One region of the Microbacterium sp. A94 genome, then DNA from elsewhere that is predicted to be linked to it. Evidence: predicted binding sites of a transcription regulator. Region 1 holds the regulator's gene; the other holds the start of a gene.
What was found. The regulator LexA, encoded in region 1, represses DNA repair genes until DNA is damaged. The targets are predictions, from matches to a motif close to TCGAACANNTGTTCGA.

Region 1 (7,962 bases):
CCCACTGCTGCGCAGCATACGAGTGAACGAAATAGAACCGTTCGTCGGCAATGCCGTCGAAGAGCACGCTGCCGGCGTCGGGTGTCACCGTGTTCCAGCCCATGTGCGGCAGCACCGGCGCCTCAAGCTCAGTCACCGTTCCCGGCCATTCGCCGAGACCGTCGACGTACTGGCCCCGCTCGACACCGTGCGAGAACATCACCTGCATGCCCACGCACACACCGAGCACGGGACGCCCGCCGGCGAGGCGGCGGTCAATGATCTCGTCTCCGCCCTGGGCAACGAGAGCCTCACGCACCGCTGCGAACGCGCCCACCCCGGGCACGAACAGACCATCCGCCGCGAGGGCTTCGGTGCGATCACCTGTGAGAGTCGCATCGGCTCCAGCCGCGATCAACGCTTTGACCGCGGAGTGGACGTTTCCTGACTCGTAGTCGTAGACCGCAACAGTGGGTCTGCGCGTCACAGTGCGCCCTTTGTCGACGGAATACCCGACACCAGCGGATCATGCGCCTTCGCCTGACGGAACGCGCGAGCGAATGCCTTGAACTCCGCTTCAGCGATGTGGTGCGGGTCGCGGCCGCCCAGCACACGAACGTGCACGGTGAGTGCCGCGTTGTAGGTGATCGCTTCGAAGACGTGTCTGACGAGTGACCCCGTGAAGTGACCGCCGATCAAGTGGTGCTCGAAACCGACTGGCTCTCCGGAGTGCACCAGGTACGGACGGCCGCTGATGTCGACGACGGCCTGGACGAGCGCCTCGTCCAGGGGAACGAGCGCATCGCCATAGCGGGAGATGCCCGCTTTGTCGCCCAGAGCCTCGCGAATCGCCTGGCCGAGGACGATCGAGATGTCCTCCACCGTGTGGTGTGCATCGATGTTCGTGTCACCGGTCGCGCGCACCGTCAGATCAGTCAGCGAGTGCTTCGCGAATGCGGTGAGCATGTGATCGAAGAATGGCACAGAGGTGTCGATCTGGCTCTGGCCCGACCCGTCGAGGTTCAGTTCAATCTCGACGGTCGATTCGGAAGTGCTGCGGCCACGGCTCGCGATACGGGAAGCGGTCATAACGCTGATTCTATCGAGGCCAGAGCGTCGAGGAACGCCGTGGTCTCGGTCTCGGTGCCGGCGGTGACGCGCAAGTGGTTCGGGATGCCGACATCACGCACGAGGATGCCCCGTTCATACAGCGCCTGGAACGTCGCCTGCGGGTCGGCCACTCCCCCAAACAAGACGAAGTTCGACCACGATTCATGCGGTGTGTAACCGAGAGCTTCTAGAGTCGCTGTGATGCGGTCACGCTGTTCAACGATCTCGTCGACCATGCCCAGCATGGTAGACGCGTTGCGCAACGCTGCCACGGCAGCCGCCTGTGTCAGAGCACTGAGGTGATAGGGCAGGCGTACCAACCGCAGTGCATCGATAAAGGCAGGGTCCGCTGCCAGGTAGCCCACCCGAGCCCCGGCGAATGCGAACGCTTTGCTCATCGTGCGCGATACCGCCAAGCGGGGACGCCCAGGCAAAAGAGTGAGGGCAGACTGCGCTTCGCGAGGCGCGAACTCCCAGTAGGCCTCATCGACGATGACCACGCCACGGGCAGACTCGTAGACCGCTTCGATCACGTCAAGACCGAGAGGAGTTCCCGTCGGGTTGTTGGGGCGGCACAGCAGCACGACGTCGGCGTCTGCCTCGCGGACCTGCGCTGCGGCATCTTCTGCCGTCAACGTGTAGTCGGGTTCGCGGGTGCCCGTGACCCAGCGTGCCCCGGTGCCCTGCGCGAGCAGCGGATACATCGAGTACGTCGGTGCGAACCCGAACACGGTGCGTCCAGGACCTGCGAAGGCCTGCATGATGTGCTGCAGCACCTCATTGGAGCCGTTACCAGCCCAGATCTGCGTGGCGTCGAGTCCGTGACCGAGATACTCGGCGAAACCCTCACGCAGCGTCGTGAACTCGCGATCGGGGTACCGGTTCACGTCGCGCAATGCGACAGCGATGTCATCGAGGATGTCGCTGGCCACCTCGTCGGGAACGGGATGAGTATTCTCATTGACGTTCAACGCAACCGGAAGCGGAGCCTGAGGTGCGCCGTAGGGTGTCAGCCCGCGAAGATCGTCACGAAGAGGTAAGTCGTCAAGAGAAGCAGTCACCCTCCCATGCTAATGCTGGGTTCAGTTGGTGTACTGCGCGGGGATGGCCAGGCTCTGACCCGACTGCAGCGATCCGCCGCCCAGCAGGTTCAGCTGCTGGATGTCATCGATCACCGTACGCGGATCGGCACCCGGTGCGATTGACTCCGCGATCGACCAGAGAGTGTCACCGGGCAGCACTGTCACACTCTCGAACTGCACGGGCTCGGCGGCTTCTCCGGATGCGAGCGCTGATCCTCCGCTGAGCGCGGCGAATCCGATCCCGGCGGCCAGCGGCAGGGCAGCAAGAGCAAGCAGCACGCGGCGCCCGCGCGTCGTCAGCCGCAGGCGCGTCGTGGCGCGGACGGGGCGGACTGCGGGGGCGGTAATGCTGATGGTGCTCATGAGTTTCTCCTCTGCCTCTTTGGCGTAGCGTTCGCATTCACCACTCGGCCGGGAGCGGCGAATGCGAAGCTACGTACCGAATGTATCTTCGAATTCGAACATCTGTCAAGACTTATTCGAAACCTCACCGTGAATTTCACCGACACGCTCGAACGGATCTTCCGAATGTGACCGTTTCTCGGATACGGTTTCGATAGAGACACACCATCACGGACCTCAGACATTCGAAGACGAGCACCGACAGCGCGCACAAAGGAGCCACTCATGAGCGATAACTCAGCCCCTGACCCGGGGGCACCGCGCACACGTCGGCGCAAGAATCTCAGCCCGAAGCAGCTGGCGATCCTCGAGGTCATTCAGACCTCGATCGCAAAGCACGGCTACCCGCCGAGCATGCGAGAGATCGGCGATGCCGTGAACCTCAAGTCACTCTCGAGCGTCACGCATCAGCTGGGCCAGCTCGAGCTCAGCGGCTACCTACGCCGCGACCCCGGTAAGACGCGCGCGATGGAGGTGCTGATCGATCTGCCGGGTACCAGCAGCGAGAGCCCCGCAGATACGAGCACGCCCGTCGGTGATGCCGCGATGGTTCCTCTGGTCGGCCAGATCGCCGCCGGCGTGCCGATCACCGCCGACCAGCAGGTGGAGGAGATCTTCCCGCTCCCCCGTCAGCTCGTAGGCAAGGGCGACCTGTTCATGCTCAAAGTTTCCGGCGAGTCGATGATCGACGCCGCCATCTGCGACGGCGACTGGGTTGTCATCCGCACGCAGAACACCGCGGAGAACGGTGAGATCGTGGCCGCAATGCTCGACGGCGAAGCGACCGTCAAGACGTTCCGCCAGCGCGATGGCCACACCTGGCTGCTCCCTCGTAACTCCTCCTTCGAGCCCATCCTCGGCGACGACGCCGTCGTGCTCGGCAAGGTCGTGGCGGTGCTGCGCGCGGTCTGAGCCGCTCATCTGATCCACAACGCAGAGACCGCCCTTCCCCGGCCTGGGGAAGGGCGGTCTCTGCGTTCTCGGTGCAGCAAGACTCCAGAGAGCGCGGACTATCCGGCGTCAGGCGGTCACCGCTACCTCGGCGCGCACGCGGCGCGTCGCCTCGACGATGTTTTGCAGCGACTGGGTCGTCTCCTCGTAGCCACGAGTCTTCAATCCACAGTCGGGGTTGACCCACAGTTGACGCGTCGGGATCTCATCGACGGCCCGACGCAGCAACGATTCAATCTCGTCGGTGGTGGGAACACGGGGTGAGTGGATGTCGTACACACCCGGCCCGATGCCGTGGGTGAATCCCACCTCGGCGATGTCTGTCACCACATCCATCCGGCTGCGGGCCGCCTCGATCGAGGTGACATCAGCATCCAGTGCACGAATCGCATCGATCACCACGCCGAACTCCGAGTAACACAGGTGCGTGTGCACCTGTGTCGCTGGCGCCGCCCCACCGGTCGCCAAACGGAACGATGCCACCGACCATTCCAGGTACGCCGCCTGGTCATGCTTCTTCAGCGGCAGCAGTTCCCGCAGCGCGGGCTCATCGACCTGGATGATCCGGATTCCGGCGTGTTCCAGGTCGCTGATCTCATCACGGAGAGCCAATGCGACCTGGTTGGCGGTCGCCTGCAGCGGCTGGTCGTCGCGAACAAACGACCACGCGAGAATCGTCACCGGGCCGGTGAGCATCCCCTTGAGGTGCTTCGCCGTCTTCGACTGCGCGTAGCTTGACCATCCCACGGTGATCGGGGCAGGACGCGACACATCGCCCCAGAGGATCGATGGCCGGGTGGCGCGCGAGCCATACGACTGGACCCAGCCGTGCTCGGTCACTGCGAAGCCGTCGAGGTTCTCCGCGAAATACTGCACCATGTCGTTGCGTTCTGGTTCTCCATGCACCAGCACATCCAACCCCAGGTTCTCCTGCAGCTCGATGACCGTGTCAACCTCGCGGCGTAGGAACTCTTCGTACTCATCATGCGAAAGCTCGCCGCGAATGTACTGCGCACGGGCACGTCGGATGTCACCGGTCTGCGGGAAGGAGCCGATCGTCGTCAGCGGCAGTGCCGGCAGGCCGAGTGCTTCGTCCTGCGCGCTCTCACGCTGTTCGTACGGCACCCGTGAGAAGTCGCCTTCGGCGAGTTCACGTGAGCGCACCACACCGTCTCGTACCCCCGGAGCATCTCCACGGTCGGCAAGGGCTGCGGATGCAGCATCCAACGCGTCCTGGATCGCGGCGCGCCCCTCGGAGAGTCCGCGAGCCAGCGTCACCACCTGCTCGACCTTCTGGTCGGCGAATGCGAGCCAGCTCACCAGACGGTCATCGAGCTTCGATTCGTCGGCGATATCGTGCGGAACGTGCAGCAGCGACGTCGACGTGGATGCGATGACCTGCCCAGCACCGAGCGCCCCCAGAGCCTCGAGCTTGTCGAAAGCGGCGGAGAGGTCACCGCGCCAGATGTTATGGCCGTCGATGACGCCGCCGACGAGCGCCTTGCCGGAGAGACCATCGACAGCTGCGGGTATATCCCCGCGCACCAGGTCGATTCCGATCGCTTCGATCGGTGCAGCGGCCAATACGGCGAAATTCGCGTCGAGCGCGGCGTAGGGAGCCGCAACGAGGATCGACGGGCGATCAGCTGCGGCGCCGATGACCGCCAGCGCACGCGCGGCAGCATCCCCCAGCTGCTCCACCGAAGCGGGCAGCGATTCGCTGACCAGCGCCGGCTCATCCAGCTGCACCCATTCCGCGCCGGCGGCACGCAGGCGGGCGAGCAGGTCGACGTACACCGGCACGAGATCATCCAAGCGCGACAGCGGGTCAAAGCCCTCCGGCGCGGCATCCGACGCCTTCGCCAACGCCAGCAGCGTGACCGGACCGACGATCACCGGACGGCTGACGTAGCCTGCGCTGATGGCTTCGGCGACCTGCTGAACCAACCGGTCGCTGGACAGCGAGAACGTCGTCTCCGGGCCGATCTCCGGCACCAGGTAGTGGTAATTCGAGTCGAACCACTTCGTCATCTCCAGCGGCGCCCGCTCACCCTCGCCGCGGGCGATCGTGAAGTACGCCGGCAGTCCGATCGATCCGTCCGCTTCACGCAGACCCTCGAAACGAGCGGGGATCGCACCGACGGTGACGGCGGCGTCGAGCACCTGGTCGTAGAACGAGAAGGATTCCGGAATGGCGGAATCGGCGCGACCCAATCCACGTGCTGTCAGTCGCTCCCGCGTTGCAGCGCGCAACTGTGCTGCGGTGGACTCGAGTGTGTTCAGATCGCTGCGGCCTGACCAGAATGCCTCGACAGCCTTCTTGAGTTCGCGTCGGGGTCCGATGCGCGGATAACCGAGGATCGTCCCCTGTGGGAGTGCGGTCATGATGTTTCCTTTCGGGGATGGGTTCAGCGACGCAGAGCAGGAGTCACGCCTGCTTCTGCCAGGACGGTGAGCACGGTTTCGTGCTGGTTGAAGGCGTACAGATGGACGCCCGGTGCGCCGCCGTCGACGACTTCGCGGGTCAGCCGGGCTGCCCATTCGATGCCGATCTCGCGACGCCCCTCGACGGTGGGTTCCACTTCCAGCGCGATGGACAGCTCGCTCGGCAGGTCCTCGCCGGTGAGCTCGAGCACCCGGTTCAGCCGAGCGGGAGACGTGATCGGCATGATGCCGGGGAGAATCGGGATGGTGATTCCTGCAGTGCGCGCCCGTTCGACGAATGCCAAGTAGTCGTCGGCATGGAAGAACAGCTGGGTGATCGCGAAGGTGGCACCGGCCGCCTGCTTCGCCAGCAGGGCTTCGACGTCCTGCGTACGGTGTGCTGAGCGCGGATGCCCCTTCGGGAAGGCTGCCACGGCGATGTCGACCCTGCGGCGCGGAGCGACTTGAGCGGCGCCCGGGATGCCCGGAACAGGCGTCTCCTCATAGGGGGCATGCTCTGCCTGGACCCGATCTATGAGCTGCACGAGTTGCGCAGAGCTCTCCAGATCGCCGAGGAACCCTTCCGGCTGATCGTGCGGTGGATCCCCGCGCAACGCGAGGAAACTGCGGATGCCGGCATCCAGGAACTCGCGGATCAACGTGGCCGCTGCGGCGTACGTGTTGCCCACGCAGGTGAGGTGCGCGAGAGGCTCGACGTCGGTGTTCTCCCGGATGAAGCGAAGAACCTCAAGCGAGCGCCCGCCAGTGGAGCCACCCGCGCCATAGGTGACCGACAGGAATGCCGGCCCGCTCTCAGCCAGTCGCAGGACCGTCTCGCGCAGCGCATCGTTACTCGCGGAGGAGCGTGGCGGGTAGAGCTCGAAGGAGAACGGCACGCGCGCGGCGGCGGGTGAGGACTCAGAAAACATGGTGCTCCTGGATGACAGAGTGGGCAGTGCACAGCCACGAATGACGCCGGTGGATCCGGACCGTTCGCGGGCGGGTGCCGGGCTCGGCTGTCGCTCCACAGCCAGGGTGAACCGGCCGTTTCCACGAATTTATGGCACCGGCACCCGGACGCGCACTGTGTGTGACGCCATGTGTCGAAGCCTCAGCTCCGCGCGCCCGGCGGCACCGCCTAGGCTCGAAGAATGCAGCCGTACGGTACTTGGCCATCGCCCTTTCGAGCCGCTGACATCGCGTCCGCCACCCCGCGCATCGACGGCGCGCGATTCGTGGGCGAGGAGATCTGGTGGGGCGAGTCCGTTCCCGACGAGGGGGGCCGCTTCACGGTGCGAAGCTCGAGCGGTGAGGTGCTGCTGCCGGCACCCTGGAGCGCTCGCTCTCGCGTCCACGAGTACGGCGGCGGAGCGTGGACGGCGGATGCCGAAGGCACGCTGTTCTTCGTCGACGCGCGGGACCAGCGGGTGTATCGGATGCGCCGGGGCGAGCGCCCGCAGCCGTTGACGCCGGCGGGCCCCAGTCACGGTGGATTGTCAATGCAGCAGGGGCGCCTGCTCGCCGTCCGCGAAGACCTCACCGTGCAGCCGCATCTGCGGGCGCTCGTTCAGATTCCCACCGACGGCTCTGCCGCCACCGAGGCGTCGGCGGTCCATGTGTTCGTACAGGGCACCGCTTTCTTCGCGCACCCGGCGCTTTCCCCCGATCGCACACGGATCGCGTGGGTGGAGTGGTCCGGCCGGCAGATGCCCTGGCAGAGCGCCCTGCTACGCATCGCGACGGTGGGCGACGACGTGTTCGCCGATGTCCGCACGCGTGCAGCCCTGCAGCCGGAGTGGGTCAGCGATTCCGAACTCCTCTACGCCGATGATCCGAGCGGGCGATGGGCGCTGTTCCGGCTCCGCATCGACGGCCTCGATGCGGCAGAGCCCGAGCCCGTTGCCGCATCCGATGCCGACACCGGCTACGGGCTGTGGGTGCTCGGCAACCGGTGGTATCGTCCGCTTGCCGACGGACGGATCGTTGCCGTGCGTACCAATGGCTCTGATGAGGT
Region 2 (7,962 bases), on a different contig from region 1:
AGCCTAAGAACGTGCTGCCCGTGCACGGCGAATACCGTCACCTGATCGCGAACGCCAAGCTCGCCCAGGAGACCGGCGTCCCGGAGGAGAACACGATCATTGCCTCCAACGGCACGATCATCGACCTCAAGGACGGCGAGGCGCACGTCGCCGGTCAGCTCGACATCGGCTTCGTCTACGTTGATGGCTCGACCGTGGGAGCGATCACGGATGCCGATCTCAAGGACCGGCGGATTCTCGGTGAGGAAGGGTTCGTCTCGATCATCATCGTTGTGGATGCTGCCACCGGAAACATCGTCTCGGGGCCGGAGATCCATGCTCGCGGTATCGCCGAGGACGACACCGTCTTCGATGATGTCGTTCCCAAGATCGTGGCGGCGCTGAAGGAGGCCTCGGGCAACGGCGTGCGTGACACACACGCGCTCTCCCAGGTTGTTCGCCGCACGATCGGACGCTGGGTGAACCAGAAGCTGCGCCGCCGTCCGATGATCGTTCCCCTCGTCATCGCGGCCTAGCCGATTCTGCCGGAATGCCGCGTCATTACGCGGCATTCCGGCAGCGGAACGTAGTCTTTCGGTATGGCCAGGAGTACCACGAAGACCTCGCGCGCGTCCGAGAAGCCTCCGGCGCGCGCCAAGGCCGCGGCCGCACCCAAGAAGTACGTCGACGAGGTTGAGAAGCCGGCACTAGCGGTACGCGCTTGGGTCGGGCTCGCTCATGGCGTCGGCGGCCTCTTCCGCGCGTTCGGCCCGGAGTCACTGGATAAGGATCAGCGTCGGGACGGGTTCCCGCTGCTGCTGGTGCTGCTCGCCTGCCTCGGCGCGGTCAACGAGTGGTTCTTCATCGGCAACGAGATTGCGCAGAACATCAGCGCGTACTCCGTGGGCCTGCTGATCGGGCGTACGGCGTTCTTGCTGCCGGTGCTGCTGCTGATTCTGGCCGGCTGGCTGTTCCGGCACCCCTCCTCGGTGCACGACAACGGCCGCATCGGGATCGGCTTCGGTCTTTTCGTCATCTCGATCGCTGGAATCTGTCATGTCGCGGGCGGCAAGCCTGAACCCCAGGACGGTATGCCAGCGCTCAGCGCGGCCGGTGGCCTGTTCGGATGGATGCTGGGGGAGCCGCTGTCGTACCTGACCGACATCGTCGCCTACATCGTGCTTTCGGTTCTGGCAGCGCTCAGCATCCTCATCATCACGAAGACTCCGCCGAACCGCATCGGCACGCGCCTGGGCGATCTCTACGCGTGGATGTTCGGCGCTGAGCGCCCGGACCCGAACGCACAGAAACCGGCAGCGTCCGAGGCTGATGGATCCGACGACGCCGAATCTGACGATTCGCTGCCCTGGTGGCGGCGTAACAAGACCGGCCGCGAAGAGGATCCCGACGAGGGCATCGGGTCACAGGATCTCACTGAACTGCTGCCGCAGAGTGACACCCCGCCGGTGGATAACACCGCCTACGATCAGGCCGTCATCCTCGCTGATCCCGCGGATGCCGCAACCGAGGTCCTCACGGATGTCGAGAGCGTGACAGCCGGTCTGGCAGGTAAAAGCAGCACAGCGCTCCTCGACGACTACGGTGACACCGGTGAGCAGCCCGAACTCCCCGGCCTCTCCGGATTCGGCACGGACGGCCCCGGCGAACGCGGGCTGCACGCGCCCAGCGTTCCCTATGTGCTGCCGTCGCAGGGGGTGCTCGGCGAAGGTCCGGCTCCGATCATGCGCTCGGACGCGACAGACCGCGTGATTGAACAGCTCACCAGCGTGCTTACGCAGTTCAAGGTGGATGCGAAGGTCACCGGCTTCTCTCGTGGGCCGACGGTGACGCAGTATGAGATCGAGGTCGGTCACGGCGTCAAGGTTGAGAAGATCACGCAGCTGAGCAACAACTTCGCCTACGCGGTTGCTTCGAATGATGTGCGCATCCTCTCGCCGATTCCGGGTAAGAGCGCGATCGGCATCGAGATTCCCAACGTCGACAAGGAGATGGTCGCGCTCGGGGACGTGCTGCGTTCACCGGTGGCCACCAGCAGCACGCACCCGATGACTATCGGCGTTGGCAAGGATGTCGGCGGCAAGATCGTCGTGGCGAACCTCGCGAAGATGCCGCACCTTCTGGTTGCCGGTTCGACCGGTTCTGGTAAGTCCAGCTTCGTGAACTCGATGATCACGAGCTTGCTCATGCGTGCGCGTCCGACAGATGTGCGCATGGTGCTGATCGACCCGAAGCGCGTGGAACTCACCAGCTATGCGGGCGTTCCGCACCTCATCACGCCCATCATCACGAACCCGAAGAAGGCGGCCGAAGCGCTGCAGTGGGTCGTGAAAGAGATGGACATGCGCTACGACGATCTCGCATCGTTCGGCTTCCGTCACATCGACGACTTCAACAAGGCCGTGCGCGCAGGCGAGGTCGAACTCCCCGTCGGCAGCGAGCGGGTGCTCAAGCCCTATCCGTATCTTCTGGTCGTCGTCGACGAGCTCGCCGACCTTATGATGGTCGCTCCGCGGGATGTCGAGGACTCGATCGTCCGCATCACTCAGCTGGCGCGAGCCTCAGGAATTCACTTGGTTCTGGCAACACAGCGTCCGTCTGTCGATGTCGTCACCGGTCTGATCAAGGCCAACGTCCCGTCGCGTCTCGCTTTCGCCGTGACGAGCGTCACGGACAGCCGAGTGATTCTGGATTCCCCAGGTGCAGACAAGCTCATCGGTCAGGGTGATGCGCTCTTCTCGCCGATGGGCTCTTCCAAGCCGTTCCGCCTTCAAGGCGCATGGGTCGAAGAGAGCGAGATCGATGCGGTCGTCAAACATGTGACCGCTCAGGCCCGACCCGAGTACCGGGTTGATGTGCAGGAGGCTCTCGAGCCGAAGAAGAAGAAGGAAGTCGACGAGGACATTGGAGACGACCTCGAGGTGCTGCTGGCCGCAGCTGAGTTGATCGTGTCATCGCAGTTCGGTTCGACGTCGATGCTGCAACGCAAGCTCCGCGTCGGCTTCGCGAAGGCCGGTCGTCTGATGGACCTGCTGGAGTCACGCGAGATCGTCGGCCCGTCCGAGGGATCGAAAGCGCGCGATGTCCTGGTCACACCTGAGCAGCTGCCGGCCGTTATGGCCAAGTTGCGTGGTGATGATGTGCCGGCTGCTGCTGCGCCGGCAGCTCAGGCCGCGCCCGTGGCCCACCCCGCGAACCCGCCCGCTGCGGCGCCCGGGTTCGATCCCATCGAAGCGCAGTTCGAGGGCTTGCCGGTCGTTGACGAAGATGGGGGCGACGAAGACGCCTGGGGACTGACGGGACGCGACTGATGGCCATTCCGCGGCAGCTGCCGAACGCGATCACGATCGCCCGTATCCCGCTCGCCGTCGTCTTTTTCGTGGTGCTGCTGATCGGTGGACCGTTCGGCTCTGATGACCTCACGCTCCGCTGGGTCGCTGGCGTCCTGTTCGTCGTCGCGATATCCACGGACTGGGTCGATGGCTATCTCGCGCGCAAATATGACATCGTCAGCGACTTCGGAAAGCTCTGGGATCCGATCGCGGACAAGCTGCTGACCGGAGCTGGTTTCGTCGGTCTGGCGATTCTCGGCGAATGGCCGTGGTGGGTGGTCATCATCATCCTCATCCGTGAATGGGGTGTGACGCTCCACCGGTTCGTGGTTGCGCGCAGTCACATTGTGGCAGCCGCGTGGATGGGAAAGCTCAAGACGGCGGTTCAGGGCGTGGCGTTGAGCTGGTGCCTGCTACCGCTTCATCAACTGATCGGCATGGACTGGTGGAGCGTCATCGGTGTTGTGCTGATGTACGCGACGCTGGTGCTGACGGTGGTCAGCGGAATCGACTACGTACTCTCACAGGTGCGCGGAGCTCGGGCGAGCCGGCAGTGAGTGCTGCTTCCGAGCTGATCGGCGCACTGACCGAGCGAGGCTGGACGCTCGGGGTAGCCGAATCTTTGACGGGCGGGGCGCTCACAGCCGACCTCGTCTCGGTTCCCGGGGCATCTGCCACGTTGCTGGGCGCGGTGGTCGCTTATGCGACCCCGGTGAAGGCATCGCTGCTCAACGTGGACGCGGAGCTGTTGAAGGAACACGGACCAGTGCATTCGACCGTCGCGGAGCAGATGGCGCTGGGGGTCTGTGGAGCCGTCCAGGTCGACGGACGACCGGCGGATGTCGGTGTGTCGACGACCGGGATCGCCGGGCCCGATTCGCCCGATGGTCAACCTGTGGGCACCGTGCATATCGGAGTGGCCGTTGGCGGTCGCGTCAGCTCCTTTGCCTTTCGATTCCCCGGAGACCGAGCAGCGATTCGCGCTCAGAGCGTGGAAGCGGCGATTCAGGCCGTACGGGAACGGCTGCGGGAATAGTCCTGCCTCGATGCCGGTTATTATCAATGTGTCAATGACAGGCGTGCTCACAAGCAAAGCACAGCGTGAAAGGGTAGCGTTTTTCCTAACGCATCGGGTTAGACTGGCGATCCATTCGCAAGTGGCTCCGGGCAAGGAAATGGAGGGGAGGTTCCGATGATTCTTGTACGACAGGAAATCGGCGATGTGCTGAGGGACTTCCGCCTGCAGAAGGGGCGTACGCTCCGGCAGGTTGCGAGCAAGGCTTCCGTTGCGCTCGGATATCTCAGCGAGGTTGAGCGAGGGCAGAAGGAAGCCTCCAGCGAGATTCTCGCTTCGGTTGCTGAGGCACTCGACGTCCCTATCTCGATGATCATGCGCGAGGTCGGCGACCGCATCTCTGTTCTTGAAGGCATCCAGGTGTTCCCTGATGTTGTTCCGGACGACCTGGTCGCATCGATCGAGCCCGAGCTCTCGCTGCACTGATCGCCGTCGATGCGACGTAGTGAGTTTCTTCGAGCTGTCCAACTTGAGTTCGGTGCGAGGGCTTCGAATCTGACGACGGACCTCGTCTTGGACGCGATCGGCAACCGCACTGCATCGGAAGCGCTGGATGCTGGTGTGGCACCACGTGACATCTGGCTCGCACTCTGCGATGCGACCGATGTTCCGGCGAACCGTCGTTACGGTGCTGGCCGGATTGAGCCGCGAAAGAACTGAGTCGACGTCCGATACAAGTCGACACAGATTCGGCGTGTCGTCGAATATCTGTTCGAAGTGCGCGTAGTGTTCTGCACACATGGTTTCGAGGCGACGTTTTCCACCGTTCCTGGGATTTCCGACGCAATGTCTGAGCCCCCTTCTACGGTGAAGACAGGCCGAAAAACCATACGCCTTGTCGGAGAGTTCGCCCCAGTCGGGGTGGCCGCGACAGCCTACAGGCGGCACCACGCGAACAAATAGGAGCACATGATGGCATCATCCGCAGACCGCGAGAAGTCCCTGGATTCAGCTCTCGCCCAGATCGACCGGCAGTTCGGAAAAGGCTCGGTCATGCGACTGGGCAGCGACGAGCGCGCGCCGGTTGCCGTCATTCCGACAGGCTCCATCGCCCTCGACGTCGCTCTTGGCGTCGGTGGTCTCCCGCGTGGCCGCATCGTAGAGATCTACGGCCCTGAGTCGTCGGGTAAGACAACGTTGACGCTGCACGCTATCGCGAACGCGCAGCGTGGCGGCGGCATCGCCGCTTTCATCGACGCTGAGCACGCACTTGACCCGGAGTACGCGAAGAAGCTCGGTGTTGACATCGATGCTCTTCTCGTCTCCCAGCCAGACACCGGTGAGCAGGCTCTCGAGATCGCCGACATGCTCGTGCGCTCTGGCGCCATCGACCTCATCGTCATCGACTCGGTGGCTGCTCTTGTGCCGCGTGCTGAGATCGAGGGCGAGATGGGTGATTCTCACGTGGGTCTGCAGGCACGGCTCATGTCGCAGGCACTACGCAAGCTCACGGGTGGTCTGAGCCAGACGAACACCACGATGATCTTCATCAACCAGTTGCGCGAGAAGATCGGTGTCTTCTTCGGTTCGCCGGAGACCACTGCCGGTGGCAAGGCGCTGAAGTTCTACGCTTCGGTGCGACTCGACATTCGTCGCATCGAGACGATGAAGGACGGCACCGAGGCTGTGGGTAACCGCACGCGGGTCAAGGTCGTGAAGAACAAGATGGCTCCGCCCTTCAAGCAGGCAGAATTCGACATCCTGTACGGCACGGGAATCTCCCGTGAGGGGAGTCTCATCGACTTCGGTGTTGAGCACGCTCTCGTGAAGAAGTCGGGCTCCTGGTACACCTACGAGGGCGATCAGCTGGGACAGGGCAAGGAGAACGCCCGTAACTTCCTGATCAAGAACGCTGACATCGCTCTGGAGATCGAGACGAAGATCAAGCAGAAGCTCGGCATCGGTGGCGCGAAGGCAGAAGAGGCGCCTGCGACTGCTGATGAACTCGCACAGCGTCGTCCGGCCTGATCATGGCTGACGGAAACGGGGGCGAGTCAGACCTCGCCCCCGTGATCCCGCTGTTCGGCGGGAAGCTTGTTCCGGCGTCGAGCCTGCCTGTGCGGAGAGCTCACGCTGAAGGCGGTAGCGAAACACACATTGACGACGAGCGCGACAAGAACGACGACCGCGAGCACGACGAAGCTCGGAGCGCTGCCGAAGAGGCACTCGTGCGCAAGCTGCGTGCGCGTTCTCTCTCCCTCTCCGAGGCACGCCAGATACTTCGCGGTAACGAACTGAATTCTGCGCAGATCGATGATGTGATCGACGACTTCTGCCGACGCGGCTACCTGGACGATGCGGCCCTTGCCGAGCAACTGGTGGCCTCTGGCATCGAACGCAAGGGCCAGGGGCGCATCGCGCTGTCCCGTTCGCTCGCACAGCGCGGCCTCCGTCGTGATGTCATCGACGCTGCCCTGGGCGAGCTTCCCGACGATGATGCCGAACGCGCGCTGGAGTTCGCGCGAACGAAGGCGCGCTCGCTGTCACGGTTGGACTTCGAGACAGCATTGCGCCGGCTTGTCGGGCAGCTGGCACGCCGGGGTTACGGCGGCTCTGTCGCCATGACGGCTGCGCGGACGGCGCTGACCGAAGCGTCCCTGGGCACGCGGTCCAGCGGGGTGCGTTTCGTCGATTCGGAGTGACGATCTTCCCGGCTTCGGAGAGAGTCCCGGTTTCCGCTCGTAGAATGGTTGCACCATGATTACTCCGCGCAGTGAACCGACGATCATCACGGCCTCGTCGGCGGCCGTCGACGCAGACGGACAACAGCGAACCTACGAAGTGCGCACGTTCGGTTGCCAGATGAATGTGCACGATTCCGAGCGCCTGTCCGGCTCGCTGGAAAGCGCCGGATACCTCCGAGCAGACAGCGGCGCTGAAGCCGATGTCGTCATCATCAATACCTGTGCTGTCCGCGATAACGCCGCAGGCAAGCTCTACGGAACCCTCGGCCACCTCGCCTCGGTGAAGCGGCGCAAAGAGGGCATGCAGATCGCCGTGGGCGGCTGTCTCGCCCAGATGGACAAAGAAGCAGTACTCGATAAGGCCCCCTGGGTTGATGTCGTCTTCGGCACACACAACATGGGTTCGCTGCCCGGTCTGTTGGAACGTGCTCGTCACAACGGCGATGCTGAGCTGGAGATCCTGGAATCGCTCGAGGTATTCCCCTCCACGCTGCCCACCAAGCGCGACTCTGCGCACAGTGGATGGGTGTCGATCTCCGTTGGCTGCAACAACACGTGCACGTTCTGCATCGTCCCGAGTCTGCGGGGCAAAGAGAAGGACCGTCGCCCCGGTGACATCCTGAACGAGATCCGTTTGCTCGTCGAAGACGGCGCAATCGAGGTCACGCTGCTCGGCCAGAACGTGAACTCCTACGGTGTGGAGTTCGGTGACCGCCAGGCGTTCAGCAAGCTGCTGCGCGCAGCAGGTCAGATCGAGGGGCTCGAGCGCATCCGCTTCACGAGTCCGCACCCGGCTGCGTTCACCGACGACGTCATCGACGCGATGGCTGAGACGTCGAACGTCATGCCACAGCTGCACATGCCGCTGCAGTCT

Region 2: the regulator LexA is predicted to act here: its motif matches at 5,105-5,120, upstream of recA (recombinase RecA).

Annotation. Positions count from the first base shown of each region.
Region 1 covers NZ_JBPXMU010000004.1:313,286-321,247, reverse strand. Annotated here, with positions in the region: gene hisH (imidazole glycerol phosphate synthase subunit HisH) at 1-466, opposite strand, end outside; gene hisB (imidazoleglycerol-phosphate dehydratase HisB) at 463-1,068, opposite strand; gene ACSU1L_RS12790 (histidinol-phosphate transaminase) at 1,065-2,150, opposite strand; gene ACSU1L_RS12785 (LysM peptidoglycan-binding domain-containing protein) at 2,172-2,534, opposite strand; gene lexA (transcriptional repressor LexA) at 2,799-3,485, shown strand; gene metE (5-methyltetrahydropteroyltriglutamate--homocysteine S-methyltransferase) at 3,594-5,909, opposite strand; gene ACSU1L_RS12770 (methylenetetrahydrofolate reductase) at 5,933-6,877, opposite strand; gene ACSU1L_RS12765 (prolyl oligopeptidase family serine peptidase) at 7,100-7,962, shown strand, end outside.
Region 2 covers NZ_JBPXMU010000001.1:703,737-711,698, reverse strand. Annotated here, with positions in the region: gene ACSU1L_RS03620 (ribonuclease J) at 1-515, shown strand, start outside; gene ACSU1L_RS03615 (DNA translocase FtsK) at 579-3,308, shown strand; gene pgsA (CDP-diacylglycerol--glycerol-3-phosphate 3-phosphatidyltransferase) at 3,308-3,886, shown strand; gene ACSU1L_RS03605 (CinA family protein) at 3,883-4,365, shown strand; gene ACSU1L_RS03600 (helix-turn-helix domain-containing protein) at 4,522-4,830, shown strand; gene ACSU1L_RS03595 (DUF3046 domain-containing protein) at 4,840-5,064, shown strand; gene recA (recombinase RecA) at 5,317-6,372, shown strand; gene ACSU1L_RS03585 (regulatory protein RecX) at 6,375-7,046, shown strand; gene miaB (tRNA (N6-isopentenyl adenosine(37)-C2)-methylthiotransferase MiaB) at 7,102-7,962, shown strand, end outside.